2 regions of the Paucibacter soli genome follow, and region 1 is predicted to be linked to the other one. Evidence: riboswitches for the same ligand, from Rfam matches in the RefSeq annotation. Region 1 holds a riboswitch; the other holds the start of a gene.
The links. A riboswitch is a leader RNA that binds a small molecule or an ion and turns the genes downstream of it on or off. The one in region 1 is predicted to bind thiamine pyrophosphate.
Positions count from the first base shown of each region.

Region 2: linked by a shared signal. The riboswitch ahead of WG898_RS11630 (TonB-dependent siderophore receptor) and the one ahead of thiC (phosphomethylpyrimidine synthase ThiC) in region 1 are both predicted to bind thiamine pyrophosphate.

Region 1 covers NZ_JBBHJW010000003.1:262,813-272,915, forward strand. Annotated here, with positions in the region: gene WG898_RS09285 (hypothetical protein) at 1-198, opposite strand, end outside; gene WG898_RS09290 (hypothetical protein) at 409-792, shown strand; gene WG898_RS09295 (pirin family protein) at 863-1,726, opposite strand; gene WG898_RS09300 (DoxX family protein) at 1,766-2,122, opposite strand; gene WG898_RS09305 (FMN-dependent NADH-azoreductase) at 2,171-2,803, opposite strand; gene WG898_RS09310 (LysR family transcriptional regulator) at 2,944-3,906, shown strand; gene WG898_RS09315 (TonB family protein) at 3,875-4,558, opposite strand; TPP riboswitch at 4,677-4,804, shown strand; gene thiC (phosphomethylpyrimidine synthase ThiC) at 4,906-6,756, shown strand; gene WG898_RS09325 (FAD-dependent oxidoreductase) at 6,758-7,816, shown strand; gene thiS (sulfur carrier protein ThiS) at 7,813-8,025, shown strand; gene WG898_RS09335 (thiazole synthase) at 8,033-8,830, shown strand; gene WG898_RS09340 (PfkB family carbohydrate kinase) at 8,827-10,103, shown strand, end outside.
Region 2 covers NZ_JBBHJW010000004.1:379,382-389,484, reverse strand. Annotated here, with positions in the region: gene cobA (uroporphyrinogen-III C-methyltransferase) at 1-264, shown strand, start outside; gene fdxA (ferredoxin FdxA) at 335-658, shown strand; gene WG898_RS11635 (NAD(P)/FAD-dependent oxidoreductase) at 702-1,808, shown strand; TPP riboswitch at 1,883-1,985, shown strand; gene WG898_RS11630 (TonB-dependent siderophore receptor) at 2,048-4,186, shown strand; tRNA gene WG898_RS11625 (tRNA-Asn) at 4,223-4,298, shown strand; tRNA gene WG898_RS11620 (tRNA-Asn) at 4,363-4,438, shown strand; gene WG898_RS11615 (zinc ribbon domain-containing protein YjdM) at 4,500-4,844, shown strand; gene WG898_RS11610 (diguanylate cyclase domain-containing protein) at 4,856-6,568, opposite strand; gene WG898_RS11605 (extracellular solute-binding protein) at 6,565-7,611, opposite strand; gene WG898_RS11600 (diguanylate cyclase domain-containing protein) at 7,706-9,358, opposite strand; gene modA (molybdate ABC transporter substrate-binding protein) at 9,453-10,103, shown strand, end outside.

The sequences.
Region 1 (10,103 bases):
GGCGAAGAACACGGTGAAGCCGGACAGGCTGGCCGGCGTGCCATCGCCCAGCACGGTGAAATCAGCCGTCCAGCTGTTGCCGCCCAGCGGCGTGAAGACGCTGTTGATGGTGGCGGCGATGGCGGCACCCTGGCCAAGCGCCAGGGTGAGCAGGGCGGGTGCGAGCCAGCGGGCGCGCGGGATGGGCATCGGCTGCATGGAAGAGGCTCCTGAAGGCAAGGCCTGACCCTAAGCAGCTGCCGCCGCGACAACCATCCCTAACTTGGCCGTTCGCCCGGTTTCACTGACAAGCGTCAAAGCCTCAGGGCAGCTGTTCTTGAGGCGCTGTTTCCGAGTGCGGAATTGCCAGGCGGCTTCGCTATTATCGCGCTGCCCTGCGCTCAATCCCCTCACTCCGCACCGGCCAGCATGAACAAGACAACCGCGTTTGCACTGATCGCCATGATGGCTTGCAGCCTGCCACCCGCGTATGCCGAAGACGACGCCGCTGCCAGCCCGGCCGCCGCCATCAGCCGGCTCAGCCTCGCGCACCAGTTGGTGGATGGTTCCCCCTGGCGATTCGAGACCGCACACGAGAACACCCTGCATCACTTCCGCATCTCGCCCGAGGGTCGCCTGCAGAGGCAATCGGCGCCCGATCAGCCCTGGAAGAACCTGACGCTGGACCAAGACGGCCAGACCGCCAGCTACAGCACCATCAGGGGCCACACCATCACCTTCTCCCTGGGCGAGAACGGCAAGCCCAGGGCGGCACATTCCAAGCACGCGTCGACGTTCAGTTCGGCCCGGTGAAGGGCAGGGGCTGCATGGCCCGGGAGACACCGGCGCCCCGTCAAGACCCATGTTCCGAGCCAGCCCTGCCTCACGCCAGCCTGCCGCCCTGGAAATCCCGCACCGCCTGCATCAGTTCAGCCTCGGTGTTCATCACGAAGGGGCCGTACTGCGCGATCGGCTCCTTGAGCGGCTTGCCGGCGATCAGCAGCAGGCGCGCACCCGCCTCGCCGGCGCTGAAGGCCACGCCGTCGCTGCCCGCGCTATTGGCCAGGATGGCCATACGCTGCGCCGGCACGCTGCAGCCGGAGGCGAACTGCACGCCGCCGCGGTAGACATAGATGAAGGCGTTGTGCGTTTCCGGTAGTGCCTGTTCAAACCTGACCCCCGGCTCAAGATGCAGGTCCAGGTAGAGCGGCTCGGTGCCCTCGCGCTGCACCGCCCCCTGCACGCCGCGGCTGGCGCCGGCGATCACGCGTACGCTCGCACCCTCGCCATGCCATTCGGGGATCTCGGCCGCGGGAATGTCGCGGTACCAGGGCGCGCGCATCTTGTCCCTGGCCGGCAGATTCAGCCAGAGCTGGAAGCCCTCCATGCGGCCCTCTTCCTGCTCGGGCAGCTCCGAATGGATCACGCCGCGCCCGGCCGTCATCCACTGCACGCCGCCGCTGCTCAGCAGGCCCTCGTGACCGGCCGAGTCGCGGTGGCGCATGCGGCCTTCCAGCATATAGGTGATGGTCTCGAAGCCGCGGTGCGGATGGTCGGGGAAGCCGGCGATGTAGTCGTCGGCCTGGTCCGAGCCGAAGGCGTCGAGCATCAGATAGGGATCGAGGCGGCGCTGCAGGTTCTGCGTCAGCACGCGGGTGAGTTTGACGCCGGCGCCATCACTGGTGGGCTGGCCGGCGATCAGGCGCTCGACGGCGCGTGCTTGTTGCAGCTTGGGGTTCGCAGTCATGATGACAATCATCCTCTGAGATCGGGTTTGGGTGTCGCCCTACATCGCATCGGGGCGTGCCTGCCGCATCACCAGGAGGCTGAGCAGCAGCAACACCAAGGCGGGCAGGCCCTGCGCCAATGGCGTGTGCAGGACATGGAAGTAGATGGCGCCGGCCATGATCACCGCCAGACCGGCTGCCGCCCAGGCGCGCAGCGGCCGGATGAACAGGCCGATGGCGCCGGCTACCTCGGCCGCGCCGATGAAGTAGCCGAACCAGACCGGCAGGCCCAAGAGGGCAAAGCTGGCATGCAGCTGAGGCACGCCGGCCAGTTTGGCACTGCCCGCCGCCAGCAGCGGCAGGGCCAGCAGCACCAGCGACAGGCGGCGCAGGACGAGAGATCGGTCGATTTTCATGGTGTTTCGAGGCTCAGGAGGTCGGTCGAAGGGTGGGTAGGTATTTGCTTAGGCCAGCGCCAGGTCGGCACCCGTCAAGGAGGCGATCTGCTCGCGGGCGCTGGCGAGTCCGGCGGCCAAGGCATCGGGGCCCATGGCCAGGCCCTCGGCGTAGATGAACTCGACCTCGCTCATGCCCAGGAAGCCCAGCACGGTGCGCAGATAGGGCACCATGGTGTCGCTGGGCTGCTCGCGGTAGATGCCGCCGCGGGTCAGCACGGCATAGACCTTCTTGCCCTTGAGCAGGCCTTCCGGGCCGTTCGCGGTGTAGCGGAAGGTCACGCCGGCCTTGGCCACCGCGTCGATCCAGTTCTTCAGCTGGGTGGGCACGCCGAAGTTGATCATGGGCACGGCCAGCACCAGCACGTCGGCGGCGCGCAGCTGGTCGATCAGGGCCATGTCCAGCGCGGCGCGCTCGGCCTGCACCGGGCTGCGCTGCTCGGCCGGGGTGAAAAGGGCCTGCAGGGCGGCTTCGTCGAGTGCCGGATGCGGCTGCAGGCCCAGGTCCAGCACCTCGACACGGGCGTCGCTGCGTGCCTGGCTCAGGCCCTGCACCAACTCCTTGGCCAGGCGGGTGGAAAACGAACCCTGACCGTCTTCTTGAACACGGCGGGCGCTGGAATTGATTTGCAGAATGTTCATCTGGGGGCTCCGTTGGTTTGCCTGGTTGATCGGGTCTTGAACTGAAAGACCATGGGATGAACTGTATTGATCGCATCAAAGCTACAGAAGACCTCAGAATGGATATGATCGTTCCGCCTGCGGAACAATCAACCACACCCATGAGCCTGGACGCCGACGATCTGCTGCTGTTTGCCCGCGTGATGGAGGCCGGCAGCTTCAGCCGCGCGGCCGAGCGGGTGCACTTGCCCAAGTCCACCGTGTCGCGCCGCATCGCCGCGCTGGAGCAGCGCCTGGGCGAGAAGCTATTGCAGCGCAGCACGCGCCGGCTGGCGCTGACCGAATTCGGCCAGGGCGTGCTGGAACACGCCCGCGTGCTGGCCGCCGAGGTGGATGGCGCCCTGGCCCTGGCCCTGCACCGCCAGCAGCGCCCCACCGGGCGGCTGCGCGTCTCGATGCCGGGGGACTTTGCCAACCAGGCGCTGAGCGGCATGCTGTGCCGCTATGTGCTGGACTACCCCGAGGTGCAGTTGGAGCTGGACCTCTCACCCCGCCGCGTCGACCTGATCGCCGAGGGCTTCGACCTGGCGGTGCGCATGGGCAGCCTGCCGGAAGATTCGCAGCTCGCGGCGCGCCGACTGGCGCAGATCGACGTCGGCCTGTACGCGGCGCCCGACTACCTGCGCCGGCATGGCGAACCACAGCTGCCCGAAGCGCTGACCAGCATGCAGGGTCTGATGATCCTCGGTCGAACCGGCGAGCCCCTGCCCTGGACCCTGATGCGTGCAGAAGGCGGCCAAGGGGAACAAGCGCAGCGCTGGCAGGGAACCCCCGCTCAGCGCACCCTGGTGAATGCGCCCGACATGCTCTTGCGCATGGCCTGCGCGGGCCTGGGCATCACCGCGGTGGGCGAGCATTTCGCGCAGCCTTTTGTGGAACGCGGCGAACTGCTGCGCGTGCTGCCCGGCTGGTGCCTGCCGCCGCACGCCTGCTGGGCGGTATTCCCCGAGCGCCGTCTGATGCCCTTGCGCACCCGCCTCTTCATCGAGGCGATGAGCGACGCTCTCTCAAGCTGCCCGGCCAGTTCAAGCCCTACTCCGCCTGAAAGCCAATCTCCACGCTGACCTCGCGGGCCTTGGGAATGGGCGCAAAGCGCCACTGGTTGACGGCATCGATGGCCGCCACCGCAAGCTTGCGATGCGAGCTCTTGGTGGCCTCGGCCCCGCTCACCGCGCCATTCGGCTCGACGGTGAACTTCACCACCACCAGGCCGCTGCGCACGCTGCTGAGCAGCTGGCGCGGGATCTCGGGCTCGACCTTGCTGACCAGTTGCAGCGCTACCTCGGTTTCGGGCTCGGGCGCCGGCGCAATGGCGGCGGGCGGCGGCGGATTCAGCGTCGGGCTCGCGGCGGCCAGTTGCACCGGCTCGGGCGCGGGGCTGCTGCTGGCGGCGCTGGCCAGGGCAGGCTCGGGCTGGGTCTGCGCTTCCTCGACCTTACGGCTGGGCGCCGGCGCCTCATGCCGCGGCGCGGCCTTGGCCACCGGCTTGGCCGGCGCCGGTGCAGGCGCGGCGGGCTTGGCGGGCGCCTTGTCGGCGTTGAACTTGATCCACTGGAACACCTTGTCGGCGTCGCGCTTGGCACGCTCGGCATCGCTGAGCGCCGACTTCTTTTCCAGGTCGCCCAGCTGCTGGGCGCCAGCGCCCAGCGCCAGCACGCCTAGGCCGATGGCCAGCGCCAGGCGGCACAGGCTGGTGGTGGGCGAGAAGCGGTTCATCGTTGAGCGTTGTTCGCGGCGGAGTGAGCGTGGGGAGTGTACGCAGCGCCCCCGGCCGGCCCGGCCAGGGGTTTGCCCGCAGCAGCGTCAGAGTTTTCACGCTTGCCGCCTATACTCACGCCTCGCTCCGGGGAGCCCTGCCGTGCGTCGCAATCGCGTCGCGCCGGGCTGAGATGTGGTGGAAGCCACGGACCCGCTGAACTTGATCCGGCTCGTACCGGCGTAAGAAGAGCTTGTCTGCATGCCCGCCACCGCCGCGCGGGCCTCAGGCCGCCCCGCGCGCCCGTCCGTCCCGCCTCCTGTTCTGTCTCCGGAGTCTTCTCAGCCAAGACCGGAGGACGAGCCCTATGAACAGCGTGACCGAGCCAGGCCTGGAAGGCCTCGGCGGCAGCATCGAGTTGACCCGCGAGCCCCTGCCCGGCTCCAGCAAGCAATACCTGAGCGGCAAGCTGCACCCCGAGCTGCGCGTGCCGATGCGCGCGATCGCGCTCACCAACGGCGAGGTCGTCACCGTCTACGACGCCTCCGGCCCCTACACCGACGCCGTGGCGCCCATCGACGTGCACCGCGGCCTGCCCGCGCCGCGCGCCGCCTGGGTGGCAGCGCGTGGCGATACCGAGGCCTATGAGGGCCGGCGCATCCAGCTGATCGACGACGGCCTGCGCGATCAGGAACAGCAGCTCAAGCTGCAGGCCCTCAGCGCCGGCCTGCAGCGCCAGCCGCGCCGCGCCAAGCCCGGCGCCAACGTGACCCAGCTGCACTATGCGCGCCGCGGCATCGTCACGCCCGAGATGGAGTTTGTGGCGATCCGCGAGAACCAGCGCCACGCATGGATGCAGGAATACCAGCTTGATGCCGAGCGCGAGGCGCGCCTGGCCGGCAACGCCTTTGGCGCCAGCATCCCGGCGCAGATCACGCCCGAGTTCGTGCGCGACGAGGTGGCGCGCGGCCGCGCCATCATCCCGGCCAATATCAACCACCCCGAGCTGGAGCCGATGGCGATAGGCCGCAACTTCCTCGTCAAGGTGAATGCCAATATCGGCAACTCGGCGGTCACCTCGAGCATCGAGGAAGAGGTTGAAAAGCTGGTGTGGAGCACGCGCTGGGGTGCCGACACGGTGATGGACCTCAGCACCGGCCGCAATATCCACACCACGCGCGACTGGATCATCCGCAACAGCCCGGTGCCGATCGGCACCGTGCCTATCTACCAGGCACTTGAGAAGGTAGGCGGGGTGGCAGAGGATCTCAGCTGGAACTTGTTCAGGGATACGCTGATCGAGCAGGCCGAGCAGGGGGTGGACTACTTCACCATCCATGCCGGCCTGCGCCTGCCCTTTGTGCCGATGACGGTGAAGCGCCGCACCGGCATCGTCTCGCGCGGCGGCTCCATCCTCGCCAAGTGGTGCATCGCCCACCACCAGGAGAATTTTCTCTACACGCATTTCGAAGAGATTTGCGAAATCATGAAGGCCTACGACGTCAGCTTCTCGCTGGGCGATGGGCTGCGCCCGGGCTCGCTGGCCGACGCCAATGACGAGGCCCAGTTCGCCGAGCTGCGCACGCTGGGCGAGCTCACAAAAATCGCCTGGCAGCACGATGTGCAGACCATGATCGAGGGCCCCGGCCATGTGCCCATGCACATGATCCAGGCCAATATGACCGAGCAGCTGAAACACTGCGATGAGGCACCCTTCTACACCCTGGGACCGCTCACCACCGACATCGCACCCGGTTACGACCACATCACCAGCGGCATAGGCGCGGCCATGATCGGTTGGTTCGGCTGCGCCATGCTCTGCTATGTCACGCCCAAGGAACACCTGGGCCTGCCCAATCGCGACGATGTGAAAGCCGGCCTGATGGCCTACAAGATCGCCGCCCATGCGGCCGACATCGCCAAGGGCCACCCGGGCGCGCGCGCCCGCGACGACGCACTCAGCAAGGCGCGCTTCGAGTTCCGCTGGAGCGATCAATTCAACCTTGGCCTCGACCCCGAGACCGCGCGCGAATTCCACGACGAGACCTTGCCCAAGGACAGCGCCAAGGTGGCGCATTTCTGCTCCATGTGCGGGCCCAAGTTCTGCTCGATGAAGATCACCCAGGATGTGCGCGAGTACGCCGAGGGCATGGCGGCAAAAAGCGCCGAGTTCAAGGCGCAGGGCGGCGAGTTGTATATCCCGATCGCGAAGGCCTGAGATGGCGAAAGAAACGATCGCAATCGCCGGCGCCGGCCTGGCCGGCCGCCTGTTTGCCTGGGCCTTGAGCCGGGCCGGCCATGCGGTGCAGGTCTGGGACGCCGGACCCGGCCCCGCGCCGGCCTTTGACGGCCAGGGTGCGGCCGCTTTCACCGCCGCCGGCATGCTCAGCCCGCTGGCCGAGCTGGACCGTGCCGAGGCCGAGGTGGCGGCGTTGGGCTTCGACTCGCTGCGCCTGTGGCCCGCCATCGTCGCGGCGCTGCATCAGCCCGTTAGCCTGCAGACCGAGGGCAGCCTGCTGCTGGCGCACCGACCCGACCAGGGCGCCGCGGCGCGCGTGCTGCAGCGCCTGCAGCAGCATGCCGCCCATGGTGATTTCCCGGCGGCACAGCCGCTCAGCGCCGCCCAGCTGCGCGAGCTGGAGCCCGCGCTGCTGGCCGGCCCGCAGGCCTGGCTGCTGCCGGGCGAGGGGCTGATCAATCCGCTGCAAGCCATGCAGGCGCTGCACGCCTCGGCGCATGGTGTGCAGTGGCATTGGCAGTGCCCGGTGGCGGAGGTGCAGGCCGGCCGGATCACGCTTGGCGATGGCAGCCGAGTCAAGGCCGACTGGTCCATCGACACGCGCGGCCTCGGCGCCCGCGCCGCCCTGCCGCTGCGCGGCGTGCGCGGCGAGGTGGTGGCGCTGCAACTGGCCGGCCACGGCCTGCGCCGACCGCTGCGCCTGATGCACCCACGCCATTGCGTCTACCTGGTGCCGCGCAGCGCAGACGAGTTGCTGATCGGCGCCAGCGAGATCGAGAGCGAGGACCGCTCGCCCGTCAGCCTGCAAAGCGCGGTGGAGCTGATGGCCGCGGCCCACAGCCTGATGCCCCAGCTGGGCGAGGCCCGCATCACGCGGCTGGATCGCAATCTGCGCCCCGCCCTGCCCCACCACCGCCCGCATGCGCATAGCGCGCCCGGCCTGATCCAGCTCAACGGCCTGTTCCGCCATGGCTGGCTGCTGGCGCCGGCCCTGGTGCAGCGCCTGCTGACGCAAACCCAATTGGCGAGGCTGACATGAACAGCAAGATCGAGGTCTTGATGGACGAACAGGCTCTTGAGCTGCCGGCCGGCAGCAGCCTGGCTGAGCTGCTGAATGAACTGGCGCACGAGCCGCACAGCGTGGCCACCGCGTTGAACGGCCAGTTCGTGGCGCGTGATGCAAGACCTGGCACCCTGCTTCAAGACGGTGACAAGGTCTTGCTCTTCAAACCCATTGTTGGTGGATGAATCGACCATGATCGACAAATTCGAAATCTCTGGAGTCCCGCTGTCCAGCCGCTTCCTGCTCGGCTCAGCGGGCTACCCCAATCCGCAGCTGCTGGCCGAGGCGGTAAAGGCGTCGGACACCCAGCTGCTCACCGTGGGCCTGAAACGCAGCATGGCAGAGACCGCGGGCGACAACGGCTTTGTCGCAATGGCGCTGGCCGCCGCACGCGCCCAGGGCGCGCGCCTGCTGCCCAACACCGCCGGCTGCCGCAGCGCCGGCGAGGCGGTGCAGCTGGCCTGCATGGCGCGCGAGCTCTATGGCACGGACTGGATCAAGCTGGAGGTCACGGGCGACGAGCACACCCTGCAGCCCGACCCCTTCGAGTTGCTGGCCGCCGCTGGCGAACTGGTGAAGCTCGGCTTCACCGTGCTGCCCTATTGCACCGACGATCTGGTGCTGTGCCGCCGCCTGCTGGACGCCGGCTGCGCCGTGCTGATGCCCTGGGGCGCGCCGATCGGCTCGGGTCAGGGTTTACTCAACCCCTGGGCCCTGCGCACGCTGCGCGAGCGCCTGCCGGAGGCCGTACTGATCGTCGACGCCGGGCTGGGCGCGCCCTCGCATGCGGCCCAGGCCATGGAGCTGGGTTACGACGCGGTGCTGCTGAATTCGGCGGTGGCCCAGGCGCGCGACCCGGTGCGCATGGCCAGCGCCTTCCGCGACGCGGTGCGCGCCGGCCGCCAGGCCTTTCTCGCCGGGCTGATGCCGGCGCAGGACTTCGCCGTGCCCAGCACGCCCGTCGGCGGCCACGCCTTCTTGCTGTCATGAAAGCGCCCCACCCCTGCCTGCCCTCGCCCTGGGCCAGCGCGGTTGATTGGCATGGTGCCTGGGCGCAAGACCCGACCCTGCCCATCATCTGGTCCATCGCCGGCACCGACAGCGGCGGTGGCGCCGGCCTGAGCGCCGACCAGCGCGCCGCCGCCGCCCTGGGCGTGCATCTGTGCCCGGTGGTGGCCGCCGTCACGGCCCAGCATTCACGCGGCGTCGTGGCCGTGCATGCGCTGCCGCCCGCGCAGCTGCAAAGCCAACTCGACGCACTGGCGATTGACCTGCGCCCGCGCGTCATCAAGACCGGCCTGCTGGCCAGCGTGGCTGCGGTGCAGGCGGTGGCGCGCTGCGTGGATGACTTGCGCCGCGATGGCAGCGTGGCGCTGGTGGTGGACCCGGTGCTGGCCGCCACGGCCGGTGGCGCCGCGTTTGCGGATGCCGCCCTGATCGCCGCCTATCGCGAGCTGCTGCTGCCGCGCGCCACCCTCGTCACGCCCAACCACCGCGAGGCCGAGCGCCTGGCTGGCGTGCCGCCGCGTTCTCACTCGGTGCCGCAGCTGGCCCAGGCCCTGCGGGAGCTGGGCGCGCAGGCGGTGTGTATCACCGGCGGCGACAGCCCCGACCCGGCCGCGCAAGACCTGGCCCTCGATTGGCTCGCGAGCGAGCTGGCCGACGGTTGGCTGGCGCTGCCGCGCCTGCCCTCGACCCACCATCATGGCAGCGGCTGCTGCTTTGCCAGCGCGGCCGCCGCGGGGCTGGCGCGTGGCCATGCGCTGCCCGACGCGGTGCTGCTGGCGAAGATGCTGGCCTGGACCGCCGTGCGCGATGGCTACGCCGCCGGCGCGGGCGCCGGCCCGGTGCGCCCCGGCCCTGGCTTCATCAAGGACCCAGGCGCCATGCCGGTGATGGGCTTCGGCGAAGAATTCGCGCCAGCCCGCTGGGGCCAGGTCTTGCGCGGCGCCCTGCCGCCCACCGACTTCCAGCCCGGGCTCTACGCCATCACCGACGATGCAGGCCGTGTCGCCGAACTGGCCGCCGGCGGCCGCTTCGCCCACATCCAGCTGCGCATCAAGGACGCCGACGCCACCCCGCTGCCCGCCGCCATCGCCAAGGCGCTGCAAGCCAGTCAAGAGGTGTGGATCAACGACCATTGGGAGCTGGCCCTGGCCTGCGGTGCGTGCGCCCTGCACCTGGGCCAGCAGGACTGGGCCGCCCTGCCCGCAGCGGCGCGCGCACGCCTGCTGCAGCCCGATGTGCGCCTGGGTATTTCCAG
Region 2 (10,103 bases), on a different contig from region 1:
CTGGCCGCGCTGGGCCGCAAGCTGCTGGAAGCCGGCTGGCCGGCCGATACGCCGGTGGCGGTGGTTTCGCGCGCCGGTTGCGCCGATGCGCTGGCCAGCGACCACCGGGTGTCCGAGCTTGCCGCCGCGGCCATGCTGCACCGCGGCCGCCCCACCGTGGTGACGGTGGGCGCGGGCGCCAAGGCCCTGCCCCAGGCTGCCCCCAAGGAACAAAAGCCCTCGCTTGCGCGCCGTCAACGCCAGCACCAGAGCTTGAACGATTAAAATCCGCGCTTTGCCGTCAATGGGGAGTTCCATTGACGTCCCAGGGCCCTTAAAACATCAGAGCTGCTCCATGACCCACGTCGTCCTCGAATCGTGCATCCGCTGCAAGTACACCGACTGCGTCGATGTCTGCCCGGTCGACTGCTTCCGCGAAGGCCCGAACTTCCTCAGCATCGACCCGGATGAGTGCATCGACTGCGCGGTCTGCATCCCCGAGTGCCCGGTGAACGCCATCGTCCCCGAGGAAGATGTGCCCGGCAACCAGCAGCACATGATCAAGATCAACGCCGACCTGGCCAAGAAATGGCCCAGCATCACCAAGCGCAAGGGCTCGCTGCCCGACGCCGACGAGTGGAAAGACCGGACCGACAAGCTGTCCGAGCTGATCCGCTGAACGCCTATCGTCCCCTGCCCCCTTGTCCGGGGCCCTGACCTCCATGGAAAACCAAGTGACACACGCTGCCTCCAATGCCGGCCACGCCGGCGTGATCGAAACCGATGCCGTCATCGTTGGCGCGGGCCCCGTCGGCCTGTTCCAGGTGTTCGAACTCGGCCTGCTGGAGATCAAGGCCCACATCATCGACTCGCTCGCCTACCCGGGCGGCCAGTGCATCGAGCTCTACCCCGACAAGCCCATCTACGACATCCCGGCCGTGCCCGTGTGCACCGGCAAGGAGCTGACCGACAACCTGATGAAGCAGATCGAGCCCTTTGGCGCGACCTTCCATCTGGGCCAGGAGGTCACCACCGTCGAGAAGCAGGACGATGGCCGTTTCTTCGTCGCCACCTCCAAGGGCACGCAGTTCCTCACCAAGACCATCTTCATCGCCGGCGGCGTGGGCTCGTTCCAGCCGCGCACGCTGAAGGTGGAAGGCCTGGACAAGTACGAAGGCAGCCAGGTGCACTACCGCGTGCGCAACCCGGCGCAGTTCGCCGGCAAGAACCTGGTGGTGGTCGGTGGCGGTGACTCGGCACTCGACTGGGCGCTGAACTTCTGTGCCGGCAATCAGGACGGCAGCGCCAACAAGGCCGAGAGCGTGATTCTGGTGCACCGCCGCGACGGCTTCCGTGCCGCGCCGGCCAGCGTGGCCAAGATGCGTGAGCTGTGCGACAACTACGAGATGCAGTTCATCGTCGGCCAGGTCACCGACATCGACGAGGGCGACGAGGTGCTCAAGGGCGTGAAGGTCACCGGCGGTGACGGCGTTACCCGCGTCGTGCCCTGCGACCAGGTGCTGGTGTTCTTCGGCCTCAGCCCCAAGCTGGGCCCGATCGCCGAATGGGGCCTGGCGCTGGAGCGCAAGCAAATCGTCGTCGACACCGAGAAGTTCGAGACCAGCACCCCGGGCATCTTTGCCGTAGGTGATGTGAACACCTATCCGGGCAAGAAGAAGCTGATCCTCTCGGGCTTCCACGAGGCTGCGCTGGCCGCCTTTGCCGCCGCGCCCTATATCTTCCCCGAGAAGCGCATCCACCTGCAGTACACCACCACCAGCCCCAAGCTGCACAAGGTGCTGGGCGTCGAGACGCCCGTGTTCGACTGAGCACCGGCTGTTGCGCCAAGGCAAGGCCCGCTCAAGCAGCGGGCATTTTTTCGTTCACGGGCCGATAGAATGCGGCTCTTCGCTAGGGGTGCTGGCTCATTGCATGAGCCGGCTGAGAGTACACCCTTTGAACCTGACTGAGGTAATCCTCGCGCAGGGAAGCAAGCCAGCAACCGGGCCCGTCAATCTTTCGTGCCTCGTCTGTTTTGCCGCCCTGCCATCGAATGAGTAGTAGGACGATGGCACATTCATTTCATTTCTCCCGTATCGCAATCGCCAGCGCCGCCGCGCTGAGCTGTGGCCTGAGCCTGGCCCAGCCATCCAACAGCCTGCCCACCGTCACCGTGAGCGGCCGCAACGCCGATGCACCCGTGAACATCGGCGGCTTTGGCGAGACGCCGGTGGCGCGCCTGCCGCTGCAGGCCAGCCTCATCAATGCCGAGCGCCTGGCCGACGCCGGTCTCAGCAACCTGGCCGGCATCACCAGCCTGGACGCCAGCATCGGCGACGCCTACAACGCGACCGGCTATGTGTCCTACCTGAAGATCCGCGGCTTCGACCTGGACAATCGCTTCAACTACCGCCGCGATGGCCTGCCCATCAATGCCGAGACCGCGCTGGCGCTTGGCAACAAGGCCGGCATCGAGGTGCTCAAGGGCACCAGCGGCATCCAGTCTGGCACCAGCTCGCCCGGCGGCCTGGTGAACCTGCTGGTGAAGCGCCCCACCGCGAATCTGCTCAATGTCAGCCTCGGCGTCAGCGAGCGCGGCACGGCCGAGGCGGCGCTGGACTGGAGCCAGCGCTTCGGCAGCGGCGAGGCCTTTGGCCTGCGCGTGAATGCCAGCGCGGCCGAGCTGCGCCCCGAGCTCTACAGCGCCCATGGCCAGCGCCGCCTGCTGGCCATGGCGGGCGACTGGCGCCTCGGCGCCGACAGCCTGCTGGAAGCCGAATTCGAGCTCAACCGCCAGTCGCAGCCCAGCCAGCCCGGCTTCAGCCTGCTGGGCAACCGCCTGCCCGATGCCAAGACCATCGACCCGCGCACCAACCTCAACGACCTGCCCTGGACGCTGCCGGTGGTGTTCGACAACAGCCATGCCTCGCTGCGCTGGCAGCAACGCCTCAACGCAGACTGGCGTGTGCAAGCGCATTGGGGTGCCCAGCGGCTCAAGAGCGACGATCGCCTCGCCTACGCCTATGGCTGCTCGAACGAGAACAACTACGACCGCTATTGCAGCAACGGCGACTTCGATCGCTACGACTTCCGCAGCGAGGGCGAGCGCCGCAACAGCGATGCCCTGGACCTCTCGCTGGCCGGCAAGTTCAGCACCGCCGGCCTCCGCCATGAGCTCAGCACCGGCCTGCTGTTCAGCCGCTATGAGGCACGCTTCAAGCGCCAGGCCTACAACTGGTCAGGCGTGGGCAATATCTACCAGGACGTGGTCACGCCAGCCGACCCCAGCCTGACCGACGAGAACACCAAGCGCGACGAGCGCAGCACCGAGCTCTATCTGCGCGATGCCGTGCAGCTGGGCGCCGATTGGCAGGCCTGGGCTGGCCTGCGCCACACCCGGCTGCACCGTGAATCGGTGCGCACCGATGGCTCGCGCGCCACCGACTACAAGCAGTCCTTCACCACGCCCTGGCTGGGCCTGAGCTACACCCTGGCCGCCGAGCTGATGGCCTATGGCAGCTGGGGCGAAGGCATCGAGTCCGAGGTGGTGCCCAATCGCAGCCGCTATGCCAATGCGGGCCAGGCCCTGCCGGCGCTGCGCAGCCGCCAGTTCGAGCTGGGCCTGAAGGCCGGCTCCAGCACGGTGGACTGGTCGCTCGCCTGGTTCGACATCCGCAAGCCCGAATGGCGCGACATCGGCGGCTGCGACGACACCGCCACCTGCACCCGCCAGGCGGACGGCAGATCCCACCACCGCGGCATCGAAGCCCAGGCCGACATCAAATGGGCCGGCGGCGGCCTGCTTGCCAGCGCCATGAAGCTCAAGGCACGCACCGAGGGCAGCTCGGTGGCCGGCCTGGACGCGCTCAAGCGTCCCAATGTGTCGGAGACCTCGATCAAGCTCAACGCTCGCCAGCGACTGTTTGCCGCCCTGCCCGGCCTGCAAGTGAACGCCGGTCTCGTCTACGAGGGCCCGCGCGCCGCCCTGCCGGACAACAGCATCAGCATCCCCGGCTGGCTGCGCCTGGACGCCGGCCTGCGCTACGAGCAGGCCCTCGGCCAGCGCCAACTGCTCGTCTGGCGCCTGGGCGTGGACAACCTGGCCGACAAGCGCGCCTGGCGCGAATCGCCCTACCAGTACGAGCACAGCTACCTCTACCCGCTGGCGCCGCGCACCTGGCGTGCAAGTTTGGAATACAGCTTGTAAGGCTCCAAAAATTCAGTCTATAATGCAAGGCTCTGTTCCTCGATAGCTCAGTCGGTAGAGCGCCGGACTGTTAATCCGTAGGTCCCTGGTTCGAGCCCAGGTCGAGGAGCCACAGAAAATGAAGCCGCTGCTTCGCAAGGTGCAGCGGCTTCCCAATTACAGAAGTACCGATCAATTCCTCGATAGCTCAGTCGGTAGAGCGCCGGACTGTTAATCCGTAGGTCCCTGGTTCGAGCCCAGGTCGAGGAGCCAACAAGAGCCCCCAACGTCGCAAGGTGTTGGGGGTTTTTCTTTATCCGACGCGAGTCAAGCCATGAGCACCCTCCCCAATTGCCCGCAATGCAAGTCCGAGTTCACCTACGAGGACGGCAGTCAGTTCGTCTGCCCGGAATGCGGCCATGAGTGGTCCAAGGAAACCGCCGCCGAGGCCGCTACCGACGAGGTGCGCGTGGTGCGCGACGCCAACGGCAGCGAGTTGAAGGACGGCGATACCGTTACCGTCATCAAGGACCTGAAGATCAAGGGTTCGTCGCTGGTGGTGAAGGTCGGCACCAAGGTCAAGAACATCCGCCTGGCCGAGGGCGACCACGACATCGACTGCAAGATCGACGGCATCGGTGCGATGGGGCTGAAGTCGGAGTTCGTCAAGAAGGCCTGAGCCAGCGCGGGTCAGCCCGGCCGCCCCTTGGCCCGGTACATGGCCTGGTCAGCGGCGGCAATCAGCTCGGTGGCGCCCTCGCCATCCTCGGGATAGCGGCTGATGCCGATGCTGGCACCGGAGGCAAGCTCGGCGCCGCCGTAGTGCACCGGCAGCGACAGCGCCTCGCGCACCTTCTGCGCCACCGTCTCGACGGCGTCGCTCGCCTCGATCTGGTCCAGCAGGATGATGAATTCATCCCCGCCCATGCGGGCCACCGTATCCACCTCGCGCACCAGTTGGCGCAGCCGTTGCGCCAGCATGCACAACACCGCATCGCCGGCGGCATGGCCCAGCCTGTCGTTGATGTGCTTGAAGTTGTTCAGGTCGATGAAGAGCAGCGCCAGCCGGCCCTGATTGCGCTTGGCATGGGCCAGCGCATGGTCGAGCCGGTCCAGGAAGACGCGCCGGTTGTGCAAACCGGTCAGGCTGTCATGGCTGGCCAGGCGATCCAGCTCCTGCTGCTTCTGCTCCAGCTTGGCAAACTGCGCACGGATCTGCTGCTGCATGTCGGCCACGCTGCGCGCCAGCAGGCCGATCTCGTCGCCGCGCGCGGTGGGCAGCAGGCTGCCATCGTCCGGCTCGCCGGTGGCGAAGCGCTGCACCGCCAGCACGATCTGGCCAAGCGGCCGGCTCAGGGCGCGCGCCAGCAACGCCGCCAGCAACATCGCCAGCGCGCTGAAGCCGAGCACAATGCGCATGCTGACCTGGCCCAACCGCGCGCTTTCCAGCAGCACCGCCTGCACCGGCTGGGCCAGGCCGAGTACGAAGTCCTCCTCCTGCCGCAGCTCGGAGGGAGGCTGGCGCACGAAGGCAGCCACCACGGCACCCTGCCCCGGCGGCGCCACCGTGGTCACCACATGATCGCCGCGCCCCGGCGTCCCTGCCACCAAGGCAGCCGTGGCCGGGAAGCTGTCCTGCATGCGCGCGGTCTGGCCGCGATCGAAGGCAAAGGCCTGCCGGCGGTCCGGGTGGATCAGGAAGTCGCCCGCGCCATTGCTCAGGTAGAGCTGCAGGCCTGCCGGCAGATCGCCCGCCAGCTGGGCAAACAGGCCGTTCAGGTCGACGTTGATCACCACCAGCCCACGCACCTGGCCCCGCGCGTCGCGCACCGGCGCGGCCACCTGCAGCGCCGGCTTGTCGAGGCCGGCATGGGCGCCGATCTCATGGTTGATGGCGGCGCTGGAGACATAGACGGCGCCGGGCGGCAGCCGCAGCGTCTCGACCACATAGGGGTAGTGGCCCTTCTCCTGCAGGTCGTCGCCGCGCACGCGCACCAGGCCACGCTCGTCGCGGTCCACGCGGATGCGTTCCAGCCCGTGATCGGCGACGTCTATCAGGCGCATCTGGAAGTACTCGGCATGGGTGGCCAGCACGCGCTCGAACAGCAGCGCCGCGTTGTCCTCCTCGGAGCTCGGCGCGCCGGGGCTGGTGCGCAGCAGCAGGCGTGCCGCCTGTGGATGCTCGGCCACCATGCGCACGTCTTCGGCAATATTCTCCAAGTCGACCGCGAGCTGGCGCACCAGCACGCGCGTGGCGGTGAGTAGACGCTCCTCGGCCCCCGCCACCAGCATGCTGCGGCTGGTGGCATAGCCGTAATAGCCGGTCAGCCCCGCCGCCAGCACACCCACCAGCGCCACCGCCAGCCCCAGGCGCCAGGCAATGCCCGGTGTCATCGCCTTCATGGCGCCAGCACCTTGGCCGCGCGGTCGCCCGAACGGATGCGCTGCCACAGCGCCTCGCGCCGCGCGGCGTCCTCCACCGGTTCCAGCCACAGCGGCGCCTGCCCGGGCTGGCGCGGCAGTGCTTCGCTGACGGTATTTGCCAGGCCCTGACGCGTCACCAGCAGCTCGCTGGCCTTGGCCCCAAGCAGGGTGTCGATCCAGAGATGGGCCAGCTTGCGGTCGCGCGCGCCGCGCGTGATGGCCCAGCAGTCCAGCCAGGCCAGTGCGCCCTCGCGCGGCATCACATAGCCGACATCCACGCCGGCGGCCTTCAGCAACTGCACCTGCTGCATGCCGTAATTGGCGTGCATCAGCGCCGCGCCATGGCGCTGGAACAAGCGCACCGACTCCTCCGGCTGGCTGTAGAAGCCCAGCACATTGCGGCGCAGCTCGATCAGCTTGTCCACCGCACGCGGCCATTGCGCGCTGGCCAGGCGAAAGGGCGAGGCGCTGCCCAGCGCCTGCGCCGCCAGCGAGAAATTGTGCGTGCCGCCGTCATAGGCCAGCACCTTGCCGCGCAGGCGCGGGTCCCACAGCGCGGTGATCGAGCTGGGCGGTAGCGGCAGCTGACGCTTGTCGTAGATCAGCCCCATCTCCGCATAGGTGTAGGGGATGGCAAAGGTCTGCGCCCGGCCGTCGCGGCCATGCACCAGGCCCGGGATGGCAGCGAGATCGCGAAAGCGCGGCAGTTGCTTGCGGGTATTGGCGATCAGCTCCACGTCGATGGACTGCACCAGGCCGGCCTGGATATAGCGCTGCAGCTCGGCGGTGTTGACGGCAAAGACGTCGAAGTCGGCGCCGCCGCGGGCGGTGATTCGGTGCCACAGGGCCTCGTCAGAGCCGACGATGGTCAGCTCCACCTTGGCGCCACTGCGCTGCTCGAACTCGCGCAGCACCTCGGGCTCGGCATAGCCGGGCCAGGCCAGCACGCGCAGGCTCGTCGGCGCAGCGCTGGCGGACAGGGCCGCGCCAAGCAGCAGGCCGAAACCCCACCGCGGCAGCACTATCCGCATCCATGCAGCCAAGCTCAACAACAAGTCTCAGTCCTGCTTTGTCCCAACCGGCCCAGTGTATGCGCGCCCTCGACCCTTGCAGCACCTAGGCGCCGAAGAAGCAGACCCGGTTCCCGCCGGCGGCCTTGGCCTGGTACATGGCAGCGTCGGCCTGCTTGATCAATTCATCCTGCTGGGTTTCGTGGTCGCGAAACATCGCCACGCCAATGCTGACGCTGCCCAGATGTTCAACCAACGCGGGCACGGCAGCTTCCTCGCGCTGATCGCTGAGCCGAAACGGTTCGGCCAGAGCTTGGCGGATCTTTTGAGCGATCGCCTCGGCCTGAGCGGTGGATGGAGCAATCCCCTCACCCAGCTCGCTGACCATCACGACGAACTCGTCGCCGCCTATGCGCGCCACCGTGTCGACCTCGCGCACGCAGGCCAGCAGGCGTTGCGCCGCGTCCACCAGCAGCAGGTCGCCCACGGCATGCCCATGGCGGTCGTTGAGCGGCTTGAAATGATCCAGATCCAGGTACATCACGGCGCCGTAGCTGGCACTGCGCCTGCTTGCGGCCATCGCCTGGCTCAGCCGGTCGTGCAGCAGGCGCCGGTTGGGCAACTGGGTCAGGGCATCCCTGAAGGCCATCTGGCGCACCTGCTCCTCCATCTCGCGGCGTTCGGCAACTTCCGCTTCGAGCTGGCGCGTGGAGGCCTGGATATGGTCGGCCATGCCGTTGAAGGCCTGCGCGACCCGGGCGATTTCGCCCGGCCCGGCGATCGCCGCGCGGGCACCGAAGTCACCGTCATGCACCCGCCGCGCCGCCCGCTCCAGTTGCGCGATCGGCCGGATGATGCGATGCGCCAGCCAGGCGGCCAGCACCGCCAGCAAGCCCATCACCGTCAACGCGGCCAACATGCTCAGCAGGGCACGCTGCTTGGCCGCCTGATAGACGGCCGACGCCGGCACGCCCACAAAGGCGGTCCAGCCGGTATCGGGCATGGGCACGACCGAGAAGTAGCGCACCACGCCATCGATGGCCAGGCTTTCGAACTCGCCGTCGCGCACCGCCACGATGCGGCGCGCCGCCTCTGCGTTGGGCTTGCTGCCGATCACGCCCTCAGGGTCCAGATTGCGCCAGATCATGGTGCCATCGGCGGCAAAGAAGCCGTAGCGGCTGTCTGGCGGCAGGCCCGCGTCGGGTATATGGGGATCGAACACCGCCAGATCGAGCGGCAGATAGATCGCGCCGACGACCTCCTGGCTGTCGTTGCGTATCGGGGCGCCAATCACCGAAACCCATTTTCCGGTGATCAGCCCCCGATGGGGCAGCCCCACCAGGGCGCGCGGCTCACGCAAGAACGCCTGGAACCAGGGGGTCGCGCCGATGTTGCGACCGCGTCCATTGGCCTGCGGCACCGCCGAACAGACCACCTCGCCGTCGAGACGCGCATAGGCGACATTGGCATAGGCCGGATTCATGGTGAGAAAGTCCTGCAGCGCGGGATCGCAATGCTCGCCATCCACCAGCTTGACGAGCGGTCGCGCCGCGAGCCGCTGCAGGCTGTCGTGCGCGCCCGCCACCGTCGCGCCGGTGTTGCGGATCATGGTGTATGCGAGCGTGCGCAGCGACGACTTCGTATGCGCAATCGTCGCCTGCATGTCCAGATAGATGCCCGCCGCCACCAGTGCGCACAGCGGCACCGACATGGCCAGCACCAACAACAAGAGCTGCGTTCGGATCGACGTTGACCTCATCGGAGCGAATGCCTTTGCACCGGGTAGCGGACCCTGCGGATTATGCGATGTGGAGAATCGCAACCGTTATGTAGTACGTTATATTTCGCTCACCATGCCCAAGCATCCCATCGCGACCTTGCTGCTGAGCCTGCTCGGCCTCGCCGGGCCAGCCGCGCAGGCGGCCGATCTCACCGTCTCGGCCGCCTCCAGCCTGAGCAACGCCTTCCGGGAACTCGCACCCGCCTTTGAGGCCCGCCATCCCGGCACCCGGCTGCTGCTGAACTTTGCCGCCTCGGACGCCTTGCTGGCGCAGATCGCCAAGGGCGCGCCGGTGGACGTGTTCGCCGCGGCCGACCAGGAAAGCATGGACCGCGCCGAGGCCCAGGGCCTGCTGGCAAGGGGCAGCCGCCGCAACTTCGCCGCCAACCGCCTGGTGCTGGTAACCCCGGCCCAGGGCGGGCTGGCGCTGGCGACATTGGCCGAGCTGCGCCAGCCGGCGGTGCGGCGCATCGCGCTGGGCAAACCCGAGGGCGTGCCGGCGGGTCGTTATGCGAGGGCTGCGCTGCAGGCAGCTCAGCTCTGGGAGGCGATCGAACCCAAGGCCGTCTATGCGCAGAATGTGCGCCAGGCCCTGGACTATGTGGCGCGCGGCGAGGTCGAGGCCGGCCTGGTCTACGCCACCGACGCGCTCGCGTATAAGGACAAGGTCAAGGCCCGCTTCGGTGTCGCCACCGCCACACCGATCAGCTACCCGGTCGCCGGC